3 regions of the Exiguobacterium sp. ZOR0005 genome follow, and region 2 is predicted to be linked to each of the others. Evidence: predicted binding sites of a transcription regulator. Region 2 holds the regulator's gene; each other region holds the start of a gene.
The links. Region 2 encodes Rex, which represses fermentation and respiration genes when NADH is low (regulators of the CRP and FNR family bind a similar motif). Its sites were predicted from a motif close to TTGTGAAATATTTCACAA; they were not measured.

Region 1 (4,271 bases), on a different contig from region 2:
ACTGAACAATGAGGACGACGATGACGACGGCAAGCGTCAACCCGATTTTCAGTGGGCTCAACTGACGAAGTTCGTAGTCTTTAGGGCCAAGGGCGATCGTCTCATACGTTCGCGGTTTCCGATAGTGGATGAACGCGGCGATGAGCCCGACGAGCATACCGAGAGCTGGAATGGCCATGATGCTGACGATGTTGACGTCGCCGACGGCCATGCCGTTCGTCTCGACGTTTGGGAGTAAAATCTCGTTCAAGTAGATGCCGCCAAACCCGACCGGCAGGAGCATGTACGGGGTGACGAGACCGAACGTGAGAATCGTCGCCACGAGGCGACGGTCAAGCTTCAACTCGTTGAACAAGACGAGGAGCGGCGGTACGACGATCGGGATGAAAGCGATGTGAATCGGCAACGCGTTTTGCGAGCTGATCGCAAGTAATAGTAATAACGACAACAGCATCGCTTTCACGAAGCGGACGTTCTTTCCGGTGACGTCGCGTCCTGACAAGCTGATCAATTTCTCAGCGAGGACGTCCGGGAGTCCCGTCTTCGACAAACCGACGGCGAACGCGCCGAGGAGCGCGTAGCTGAGCGCGATGGACGCGCCTCCGCCGAGACCGTCGCTGAACGCGGCGAGCGTATCGTTAAACCCGAGACCGCCGACGAGGCCGCCGACGATGGCCGCGAGGATGAGCGATAACACGATGTGCACTCGACTGATGGCGAGAGCGAATAAGACAACAACGGCTAATAAGACAGCGTTCATAGTAATCCAACACCTTTCCTTAAAACTCTTTCTCTTATTATCACTTTAATATGATAAAGACTTTTGAAATTTAACATATGAAACCATGCTTGTCAAATCAAGTATTGAAAAAAAGCGATAACTCCGAAAAGTTATCGCTTGCTCGTCATCATTCGACGTTATGGTATACCTGACGCACATCCTCGAGGTCTTCGAGCACATCGAGAAGCTTCTCGAACTGTTCTTTCGACGCGTCGTCGAGGGTGATTTCATTTTGTGGAAGCATCGTCAACTCGGCGATTTCGAACGATTCGATCCCGGCTGATTTGAATGCGGTTTGGACGGCGTGGAACGCCTCTGGCTCCGCGTAGACGATGATCGTGTCTTCTTCTTCAAGAATATCGCGCACGTCTAGGTCATGCTCCATCATGAGTTCGAGCACTTCGTCCGAATTCATACCGGAGACGCCGATGACGGCCGTCGCGTCGAACATGTAGGCGACCGAGCCGCTCACGCCCATGTTGCCGCCGTTCTTCCCGAACGCGGCGCGCACTTCGGACGCCGTCCGGTTGACGTTGTTCGTGAGCGTGTCGACGATCACCATCGAGCCGTTCGGGCCGAACCCTTCATAACGTAACTCGTCAAAGTTTTCCTCGTCGCCGCCTTTCGCCTTGTCGATGGCCCGGTCGATGATCGCTTTCGGGACGTTATACGTCTTCGCCCGCTCGACGACGAATTTGAGCGCTTGGTTCAGTTCAGGGTCTGGCTCCCCTTGGCGGGCGACGATATAAATCTCCCGACCGAACTTCGCATAAATCCGACTCGTGTTGGCGTCTTTTGACGCCTTTTTTTCTTTGATGTTGTTCCATTTACGACCCATTACATGTCATCTCTCTTTCCATAGTTCGATTGATTCACTGTCGATTATATAAGAAGAACGGAGCATTGACGAGAAAAATTCATCCCTCGCTCTTGTCCATCTTCTCGACGATCTCCGTCAGCGTCTTCAAGCTATCAATCAATCGTTCGGTCTCGTCATCGTCTAAAAAGGCGAGGCGATCTTCGAACAGGCGGCGGAACGAATCGCGTCGTTCCCGGAGTACTTGTTCGCCTTTCTCGGTCAATTGATTCCAGATGACACGGCGGTCCCGCTCATCCGGCACACGCGTGATGTATCCTTCATCGACGAGTTTCGTGATGAGTGGCGTCACGTTCGGTGGGGCGATCGACAACGTCTCGCTAATGTGCCCGTTCGTCACCGCACCTTCGTCCTCGATTAACATCAATAGATGAAAGTGTGAGAAGTTTAAGTTCGGGATTTGCGGGAGGTCAGAGCGACGTAGCAATTTTCTACGAATCAATGGGATCAGTTTGACGAACTGATCGGCTGCATCTTGTCTAGGCATAAGTCTATTCACTTCCTAATTAGGTTCTATCTTACATTATACACGAGTGAAGAGGGCTTGGACGACCAATCAGCGTGATGTGAGGAAATACACACGTATTTCGACATCCAGACGCCATAAACAATGTAAGCGTTTACATAAAGCAGGCGTAGCATTTTCATGAAAACGCATTCGATTTTACGAAGGTACGGAGTAAAATGCAAGACCTATCCTCATTCTTCAAAAAAATATTGTGAAAGAGTTCACATTGTTGTCACGCACAAAATCCTGAAAACGGTGTATTCTATGAATGTGAAGGAAAGCACAAACTCTTCTTGAACTAACTGATTGCCCCGTGCTCTCCATCAAGTCAAACTTATCAGCTCTCATTCATGAGGAGGAAACCAACATGGCAGTTAAAGAGAAAGCAGTAGTAGAAACATCAGCAGAACAAATGGTCGACACGCTCGTCACACAAGCGCATAAAGCGCTCGATACGTTGATGGCGTTTGACCAAGAAAAGATCGATGCGATCGTTCAAGCGATGGCGCTAGCCGGACTCGAACAGCACGTCGCTCTCGCAAAACATGCATATGAAGAAACAGGTCGTGGTGTATTTGAAGACAAGATGATCAAAAACATCTTCGCGACAGAATATATTTACAACTCGCTCCGTGGCGAGAAGACGGTCGGCGTCATTGAAGACGACGAGCAAAACGGCATCACGTACATCGCCGAGCCGGTCGGTGTCGTCGCTGGGGTCACACCGGTGACGAACCCGACGTCAACGACGATGTTTAAAGCGATCATCGCCATCAAGACGCGTAACCCGATCATCTTCGGTTTCCACCCGTCAGCACAACAGTGTTCAAGCGAAGCGGCCCGTATCCTTCGTGACGCAGCCATCGAAGCCGGGGCACCGGAACATTTGATTCAATGGGTCGAAAAACCGTCACTCGACGCGACGAAAGCGCTCATGAACCACCCGGGTGTTGCCATGGTACTCGCGACAGGTGGAGCGGCGATGGTCAAATCGGCGTACTCGACTGGTAAACCGGCACTCGGCGTCGGTCCTGGTAACGTCCCAGCCTACATCGATAAGACGGCAAAAGTGAAACGCGCCATCTCGGACGTCATCTTGTCGAAAACGTTCGATAACGGTATGATCTGTGCGTCTGAACAAGCGATCATCGTGGACCAGGAAGTATATGAAGAAGTGAAAGCGGAAATGACGGCACTCGGATGCTACTTCTGCTCGCCAGAAGAGAAAGCGAAACTCGAGACACTCGTCATCAAAACAGACTCATGTGCGGTCAACCCGGAAATCGTCGGGAAACCGGCAGCGTGGATCGCCGAGAAAGCTGGACTCAGCGTTCCGGCCGACACGAAGATTTTGATCGCTGAACTTGAGACGGTCGGTGCGACAGAACTTCTCTCACATGAAAAATTAAGTCCGGTGCTCGGTGCGTACAAAGTTCAATCGCGTGAAGAAGGATTTGCCATCGCTGAGAAGATGCTTGAAATCGGCGGCCTCGGTCATACGGCAGCGATTCACTCGACAGACGACGACGCCATTCTCGCGTTCGGACTTCGGATGAAAGCTTGCCGCATCATCGTCAACTCGCCAACGGCACACGGCGGGATCGGTGACCTCTATAACGAAATGACACCGTCGCTCACCCTCGGTTGTGGGTCATACGGTAAAAACTCCGTCTCTGAGAACGTGACGGCGAAACATCTACTCAACGTGAAAAAGGTGGCGAGACGTCGCGTGAACATGCAATGGTTTAAAGTCCCTGAAAAGATTTACTTCGAGAAAAACTCGGTCCAATACCTTCAGTCGCTCACATCGAAGAAACGGGCGATGATCGTCACGGATGAAATGATGGTCAAACTCGGTTTTGCCGATAAAGTCATCAAAAACTTGCCGGCTGGCGTCGAGTACCGCATCTTCGACCAAGTCGAGCCAGATCCATCCGTTGAAACAGTCATGCGTGGTGCTGAAGCGATGCGTCACTTCAAACCGGATATGATCATCGCACTCGGCGGCGGTTCGCCGATGGATGCCGCGAAAGGCATGTGGCTCTTCTACGAACGCCCAGAAGAGAAGTTCTCGAACCTTCGTCAAAAATTCATGGATATTCGCA
Region 2 (4,271 bases):
GTCGATCCGCAGCGCACGGGACCGCATCATGAATGGAGCTCCTCCCATTCCGCATACAGTGCCGTGATCGATTCTTTCGTCGCATCGGACTCGGTCGACAGTTCTTGAGCCCGGGCGAAGTCGTTGAAGACGTCCGGTTCGCAAAGAAGCTGTTCAATCTCTTCGAGGCGCGCCTCGTGCTGTTCGATTGTGAGCTCGATCTCTTCGATCCGTTGCTTCATCCTACGTTCTTCACGTTGTTGTTCCTTGTCGGCCCGCTGTTTTTTGACGACGACTTGTTTCGTCTCGGCGAGGGCGAGGCGGGCGAGCTCCTCGAGTTCTTCTTTCTTCTCGACGTAATACGAGTAGTCGCCGAGATACTCGTCGATGCCGGTCGGTGTGATCTCTAAGACGCGCGTGGCGAGCCGGTCGATGAAGTACCGGTCGTGCGAGACGAAGAGGATCGTGCCGGGATAGTCGAGGAGTGCGTTCTCGAGGATCATCTTCGAGTCGAGGTCCAAGTGGTTCGTCGGCTCATCCAAGATGAGCAAGTTCGGCTGTTCGAGCTTTAATTTCGCGAGCGTCAACCGGGCCCGCTCGCCGCCTGACAGCTCGTGGACGCGTTTCATGACGTCGTCGCCGCTGAAGAGGAACTGACCGAGCAGGCTGCGCACGTCTTGCTCGCGCATGAGCGGCCAGTCGTTCCAAATCTCGTCGATGACGCGGTTTTTATCGGACAGGTTCTGTTGCTCCTGGTCGTAATAGCCGATCTCGACGCCGGTGCCGTAACGGATGTCACCGGTGAGTGCCGGCTGTTGTTTCGTCAACACTTTCAAGAGCGTCGACTTGCCGACCCCGTTCGGGCCGACGAGGGCGACCGATTCGCCACGCTGCAATTGGAAGCGGAGGTTTTGAGCGATCGGTTCCTCATATCCGATGGCGAGGTCACTGCCGCTCAACACGTCGTTCCCGCTTTGGCGCTTGATCGTGAACGAGAGGACGGCACTGCGCTCGTCACCGTCCGGCGCGTCCATCCGGTCGACTTTCTCGAGACGTTTCCGGACGCTTTGGGCGCGTTTCGTCGTCGTCGCCCGGGCGATGTTCCGTTGGATGAAGTCTTGCATCTTGGCGATCTCTTCTTGCTGTGACTCGAACTGCTTCTTCTCTTGTTCGTAGATGGCTGCTTTTTGTTCAAGGTACTTCGTATAGTTCCCGACGAAGCGACGGCTCCGGTGGCGTGACAGCTCATAGACGACCGAGACGACCCGGTCGAGGAAGTAGCGGTCGTGGGAGACGATGAGGACGGCGCCTTTATAGCCGCTCAAGTACTTCTCGAGCCAGGCGAGCGTCTCGATGTCCAAATGGTTCGTCGGCTCATCCAAGATGAGGAGGTCCGGGCTTTGCAGAAGCATCTTCGCCAAGGCGAGACGGGTCCGCTGACCACCTGAGAGCGTGTCGATTTGACGTTCGAAGTCGTCCGGATAGAAGCGCATCCCGTGGAGGACGGAGCGAATCGTCGCTTCATATTGATAGCCGCCCCGGTCTTTGAACGTGTGCTGTTCCTCGTCATACGCGGCGAGGAGACGTTCATAGGCGTCCGCGTCGTTCAAGATGCGCTCCGAGCCCATGTCTTGCTCCATCCGCCGAAGCGTCTGTTCTTGTTCGATCAAATCGGAGAAGACGGTGAGCATCTCGTTCCAAATCGTCTCGTTCGATTCTAACCCTGAGTCTTGGGCGAGGTAACCGATCGTCACATCTTTCGGTTTCATGATGTCGCCTGAGTCATAGTTATATTCCCCGGCGATGACTTTGAGGAGCGTCGATTTGCCGGCGCCGTTTCGGCCGACGAGGGCGACGCGCTCCCCTTCTTGAATCTCAAGTTTGACGTTCTCTAAAATCGGCTCGACGCCGAATGATTTTGACAGGTTGTTGACTTGCAATAGGATCAAGTGAAAAAACCCCTTTCTCTGTATTTAGTATACTGTATTTTTTAGTCTTTTCAGGTATATTCGTTGAGTGCTTATGTGAATTCGTTTACAATCAAGGTGTATGAAATCAGATTCGTTTGAAACGCGTCGTAAAAAGGAGGCTCTTTCCGTTGAGTCAAAACGAACCAAAGATTCCGCAAGCGACAGCCAAACGGTTGCCACTATACTATCGATTTATCCAAAGCCTGCATTCGTCAGGCAAACAACGTGTCTCTTCTGCCGAACTGAGTGAGGCGGTCAAAGTCGATTCGGCGACGATTCGTCGCGACTTCTCTTACTTCGGTGCACTCGGTAAAAAGGGATATGGCTATAACGTGCAGTATCTGTTAGACTTTTTCCGAAAGACGTTAAACCAGGACGAAATCACGAACGTCGCCTTGGTCGGTGTCGGTCATCTCGGGACAGCTTTCGTCAACTATAACTTCCTTAAAAACAATAACACACATATCGTCGTCGGGTTCGACGCAGACGAGACAAAAGTCGGCACGACGATGTCCGGTGTCCCGATTCATCACGTCGATGAGATGGAACAGATCATGAAGCAAAACAAAATCGATGTCGCCATTCTCACGGTCCCGTCCGCATACGCGCAGTCGGTCGCCGATGATTTGGTCCGCTTTGGCATCAAAGGGATTTTGAACTTCACGCCGGCGCGTTTGACGGTGCCGGATACGGTCCGCGTCCATCATATCGACTTGTCGATCGAACTCCAGTCGCTCATTTACTTTATGCAACATTATCCATCTGCTGAGGGGGTCCATCAATAATGGAATTTCTATTATCATCACCCGTCGTCGGGATGCCGGGTGGCGTGAGTTTGCTCATCATCGCCATCATCGCGCTCATCATCTTCGGACCGAAGAAATTGCCTGAGTTCGGCCGTGCCGCCGGACAGACGCTCCGCGAGTTCAAAAATGCCACGAACGGCATGATGAAAGAGCATGACGAGAACGACAAGAAAGACTCTGAGAAGAAAGAACAGTAATCATGAACCATGAAACTGATCAAGAGCGGGCGCTGTCCGATCACTTGACAGAGCTGCGGAGACGACTGATGCTGTCGGCATTTGTCGTCTTTGCCTTCTTTTTGATCGCTTTGCCGAGTGTCAAATACGTGCTCGCCTATCTACAGGCGGACCTCGTCGAACGAGGACTAGAACTGAACGCCTTTGGGGTCGCGGACCCGCTCATGATTTACTTGAATTTGGCGCTCGTCATCGGTCTCGTCGCGGCCAGTCCGTTTCTACTGTATCAACTGTGGGCGTTCGTCGCACCTGGTCTGCATCCGAACGAGCGGAAAGGGACGCTCGCCTACATCCCGATCATCTTTATCTTGTTCCTCGTCGGTCTCGCGTTCGCCTATTATTGGCTGTTCCCGCTCGTCCTCGACATCTCGACAGATCTCGGGCAAGACCTCGGGCTGACGCAAATCATCGGAGCCTCGAACTACTTCACGTTCTTGTTGCAACTGACGATTCCGTTCGGTCTGTTGTTTCAGTTGCCGGTCGTGACGATGTTCTTGACGCGAATCGGCGTCGTGACACCGTATTTCCTGTCATCGATTCGAAAGTATGCCTATTTCGCCTTGTTCGTCGTCGCCGCGTTCATCACACCGCCGGACTTGACGTCGCACCTCATGGTGTCGCTGCCGCTCTTCTTCTTGTATGAGATCAGTTTATCGATCTCACGCATCACGTATCGGGGCGTACTTCGCCGGGAGAAAGAAGCGATGGTGAAAGAACAGATGGATTTGATGAAGCAAATGAATGAGAAGTGAGCATCGCGTTCTTGGACGCGGTGTTTTTTTGAACGAGTAAGTGTGACATCGCCGTGGTAAGATAAGGGGACCATCAACAAATCGGGGAGGATAGGTCATGTGGGAATACTACGGGGACGCGCTCATCGCGGTCGGCATCTTGACGACGGCGCTTCTCATCGGTGCGCTTCACTTTTTACGTTCGTCACATAAACGAAGACTGACGCTCCCGCTCCTGATCACGGGAGTCGGCTACACGCTGTTCCTCATCGGTCTCGTCTTCATCCGAGGCTGGGACGGGATGGGGTGGAGTTTGGTTGGATTTAGTCTATACGCCTTCGGGCTCATCATCTATATTTTCGTCGCCACGTACCTTTGGTTTCAACAGCGGCGACTCGAGTCGTGACCATCCTATCCTTAGGGTGGTCTTTTTGTGTCACAAGGCCTGTTCAAACTTTTGACATAATTACGTGAAAAACTGAGCATAGTCATTGTCAAACATCCTTGTGAAATAGTACACTAAGTTTAGAAATTAAATGTGACATTTAT
Region 3 (4,271 bases), on a different contig from region 2:
GCCGAGGACGTCGCATGTGCTTTGACCTCGATCCCGCCGAAACAGCCCTCGGTCATGTTATTCACGAGCACGACATGCCGTGACCCGTCATCGACCTCGATGCCGTTTGAATTCGAGAAGCCGGATGTGTGGGTCCGACCGTGTGGATGATGACAGTAGCAGTTCGTGACGTAGATGGCGTCACTATGATGCGTCGTAATGCCGTCATCCCCGTAATTTGTCGCCTCGCAACGGTCGAGCCAGACGTAGCGGCTTCCTTTCGCTGCACGTAAGCCGTCACCGAGATAGTGGTAATGAGGGGCGGTAATATCAAACGCGTGCAGCCCGGCGTTTTTCGCCGTCACGTGATGAACCCATCCGAATGTGACGTGTGCGAGTGTCAACGCGCTTGAAGCCGTATCCCCGCTAGACGTTCGGTCCACAGCACCGAGTCGGTCGACGTTCCAGTCAAGTGTCAGATGGGCGATTTCGATATGGTGGTTTCCGAGAAATGGGGTCGCATTCCGGAGCAGTCGCCGATATTTAGGTGCCTGGTCGTGAAGCTTGATCGTCGTTTCGTCCTGCCCCGCCCCTTCGAGCACACAATTAGATGGGATACGGATGCCTCGCACGACATAAACGCCAGCCGGAACGTACACATGACGATTCGAGCGCAAGGCGAGGCGAAAGGCGAGCGTGCAGTCGGTCTTGCCATCCCCGACGGCCCCGTACTCGGTCACATCGATGCGTCGTATCGTTGCTTGTCTCAAGTTTAAATATTCGGCATCAAGCCGACGCATCCAGACGGGGCGGACGAGATCATCGACGATCTCGAGCGGGAGGGAACTCGTCACGGGGGTGATCCGTTCCGTCAGCGGTATGCGTGACGCGTACGTCTTCCGTTGATCGGGATAGCGATCCCGTCTCGTCGCCGCATGCCAAGCAAGCGTGTCGGAAAGTAACTCGTCTTCGTTCCAATTGGAATGGGCTGCGATGCTTGCGCGAATTTGTTTCGGGTTGATTCGGTCCATCATCTTCGTCTCCTCCTAGCAATCGATTCACTTGAATCTACCCGTTTTTAAAGTATTTTTAGCAAACCGAAGTATTTAGTAGACAGAAGCATTTATCCGTGGTATATTACATATGTGCTTAATTAAGAATAGCTGGAAACATAATTCACAAAACGCTTTGGATTATTTTTCGTTTAAGATAATCCTATAGGTTTGTGATTTTTTATTGGTCAGTTTTTTCTAGTAAGGCACTACTAGAACGCACAGCGTTTATTTCAGGAGGGTTCATTATGAACACAGGTAAAGTAAAATGGTTTAACTCAGAAAAAGGTTACGGCTTCATCGAAATGGAAGGCGGAGACGACGTATTCGTACACTTCTCAGCAATCCAAGGCGACGGCTTCAAGACACTTGAAGAAGGCCAAGCAGTAACTTTCGAAATCACTGACGGAGCTCGTGGACCACAAGCTTCTAACGTTGAAAAAATCTAATCTTCCTTTCTAAGGAATATGATAACCTGTTCGCTTCGGCGAGCAGGTTTTTTTGTGTCCGTGTGTTTAATCGCTTGTCCCCGGGGAAAGAGTATACGAGTGACGATTACAAGGAGGTTTTTTAGAATGGATGCATTACAAACGGCAAAACAGATTCTAGACCATAGTAACGTGGGAACGATGGCTACCGTTTACAAAGGGAAGCCGCACAGCCGCTACATGACGTTTTTCCATGATGAGTTGACACTCTATACCGCAACTTCAAAAGATACGGATAAAGTGGACGAGTTGCAAAACAATCCGTACACGCACATTTTGATTGGTTATGACGGGGATGGAGTCGGGGACACGTATCTCGAGATTTTAGGTGAGACGACCGTGTCGGATGACGAGTCGATGAAAGAGAAAGTGTGGAATGAGAAGCTCGAAGGCTGGTTCGAGGGACCGGATGATCCGAAACTCGTCATCTTGAAAATCTCACCACAATCGATGCGGGTTATGAACAAAAAAGGTCAAGCACCGCAAGAAGTAACTTTATAATGTAAAGAAGAGACGTCGAAAGGGACGTCTTTTTTTATTGACCAATTTCCAAAAAGTGACTGACCTGTGTCACACATATGAACGAATCGTGAACGATTATCATAGTATATGTGAAAAGGTGAACATGGATGATATATTGTGAATGTAATCACATATAAGTCATCATTCAACATAACAAGGAGGAATTATCATGTTCACAAAGTTTTGGCAAAACCATAACATCGCGACCGGCATCTTGACCGTGCTTCGGATTTGGCTCGGTTATCACTGGCTCACAGCCGGATGGGGCAAAGTCACAGGCGACTTCTCGTCAGGCGGGTATCTTCAAAACGCGGCGTCGCTCGCTACAGGTGACCATCCAGCCGTCGCAGGTTGGTGGGCCGCTTTCCTGGAAGGATTCGCGATCCCGAACGCTGCCTTGTTTGACATCTTGATCCCGTACGGTGAGGTTCTCGTCGGTCTCGGGCTCTTGCTCGGTGCTTTGACTCGCAGCGCTGCTTTCTTCGGTCTCGTCATGAACATGGCGTTCTTGCTCTCTGGTACGGTCAGCACGAACCCGACGATGCTCATCGTCTCGGTCCTTATCCTCGTCGCCGGCTATAACGCTGGGAAAATCGGGGTCGACGGTTTGTTCCTTCGCAAGTTCGTCGAAACGAAAGTCATGCACCGTTCACCAAATCGTCAAATAGCGTGACGAATTTATGACATTCTCTTGTGACAAACCGCTCGTTCTTCGGCTACGATGAACGTAGCATAGATTGAAAAGGAGAACGATCATGAACGCTACACAGTTTAAATGGCTCGGATATACGGAAGGAATGTCATTCCTGCTCCTCTTATTGATTGCGATGCCACTCAAGTATTTAGCAGGTATGCCGCTCGCCGTCAGCATCGTCGGCGCGGCCCACGGTTTCTTGTTCGTCGCGTACGTGGCGGCCGCCGTTTACATGGCATGGCGCTTTAGCTGGGGCTTCAAGGTTTTGGTCATGGCGGTCATGGCGTCGGTCATCCCGCTCGGACCGTTTCTATTGGAGAAGCGAGTCCTCCCATCAACAGAAAAGACATCGAACTGAACACGTTCGATGTCTTTTTGCGTTCACTGATGGGCCGAGGCACTTTCAGATTCGCCGAGGACGACCGCCTTTTCAGCAGCGATGTCGTGCCGAATCCGGTGCATCGCGAACAACGTAAGCGACAGCAGACAGACCATACAAATCGCATATAGGAGCGCAGTCGATACCCACTCACTGAGTGCCCCGAATAATACAAATCCTAGCGGCGTGATGCCCATGGCGAGTGATTCGAGGACGCCCATGACCCGGCCGAGATAACTCGGCTCCGTATTCGTTTGTAAGAACAATTGAATCGGAATATTAACGCGGATGATGAAAAATCCACTCAGTAAGGCGAACCCTGTCAGGAAGACGATGGCCGGCGTGACCGAGAAGTTGTAATAAAGCGGGACCGCCGGCGCGATGAATAGGCAACTGATGATCATGAGCGCAGTCCGAGTTGTCGCTAAACGATATTTGATTTTAAAGAGCGGTAACGCGTGGGCGAGCGAGGCGACTAAAAAGCCGACGGCGAACATGCTTTCCAAAAAGCCGAACTGGAGTGGGCTGACGCCGATTTCCTGTAATGCGGCAATCGGAAATAGTACCTCTGAAGCGACGAAGAAGAAGTTGAGAAACGCCGCGAGAACGGTCAACGTCCACAGGACCCGTTGTCGTTTCAAGTAGCGAAAGCCGGAACGGACGTCGTCCCACGTCGATTGATCGGTAGGAACATGTTCGTACGCTCGGAATGTGAGGCGGGAGGCAAACAAGGCGGCAACGATGAACAAGAAGGAAGAGCTGAACAAGAACGTGGAGACGGGTAGCAACGTGAACAATGCTCCGGCCAACAGTGGTGTACCGATGCTCGAGACGGAGATGATGCTTTGGATGAGCGAGTTGGCGCGTTGGAGTCCGTTCTCGTCAAACAAGAGTGGAATTGAACTGGTCAGCGTGACCGATAAGAAAGTCGAGACGACGGAGAGCAGACATGTGATAATCAAGAAAGCAGGGACGCCGAACGTCCAGACGAGACTTGCGAGCCCGGCCAAGAAAAACAAGAGGGCGTTGAGTGATTCCATCGCGATGATGACGCGCTTGCGGTTCAATTTGTCGGCATACGCGCCGGCAAACGGAGAAAGCAACACACGGGGCAACGTTCCTGCGAGTAAGACGAGGGCGAACTGAAGCCCCGACCC

Region 1: adhE (bifunctional acetaldehyde-CoA/alcohol dehydrogenase) is a predicted target of Rex. The motif match lies at 2,376-2,393, and genes of this name have one in related genera.
Region 3: L971_RS07535 (DoxX family membrane protein) is a predicted target of Rex. The motif match lies at 2,157-2,174, and genes of this name have one in related genera.

The regions. Positions count from the first base shown of each region.
Region 1 covers NZ_JTLB01000023.1:113,258-117,528, forward strand. Annotated here, with positions in the region: gene L971_RS10105 (Na+/H+ antiporter family protein) at 1-760, opposite strand, end outside; gene L971_RS10110 (YebC/PmpR family DNA-binding transcriptional regulator) at 909-1,619, opposite strand; gene L971_RS10115 (MarR family winged helix-turn-helix transcriptional regulator) at 1,699-2,145, opposite strand; gene adhE (bifunctional acetaldehyde-CoA/alcohol dehydrogenase) at 2,534-4,271, shown strand, end outside.
Region 2 covers NZ_JTLB01000006.1:60,082-64,352, reverse strand. Annotated here, with positions in the region: gene L971_RS02720 (hypothetical protein) at 1-30, opposite strand, end outside; gene L971_RS02715 (ABC-F family ATP-binding cassette domain-containing protein) at 27-1,928, opposite strand; gene L971_RS02710 (redox-sensing transcriptional repressor Rex) at 2,078-2,734, shown strand; gene tatA (twin-arginine translocase TatA/TatE family subunit) at 2,734-2,952, shown strand; gene tatC (twin-arginine translocase subunit TatC) at 2,955-3,743, shown strand; gene L971_RS02695 (YesK family protein) at 3,841-4,128, shown strand.
Region 3 covers NZ_JTLB01000017.1:59,600-63,870, reverse strand. Annotated here, with positions in the region: gene L971_RS07550 (glycoside hydrolase family 55 protein) at 1-1,013, opposite strand, end outside; gene L971_RS07545 (cold-shock protein) at 1,280-1,480, shown strand; gene L971_RS07540 (pyridoxamine 5'-phosphate oxidase family protein) at 1,607-2,020, shown strand; gene L971_RS07535 (DoxX family membrane protein) at 2,211-2,714, shown strand; gene L971_RS07530 (DUF3817 domain-containing protein) at 2,797-3,093, shown strand; gene L971_RS07525 (MFS transporter) at 3,117-4,271, opposite strand, start outside.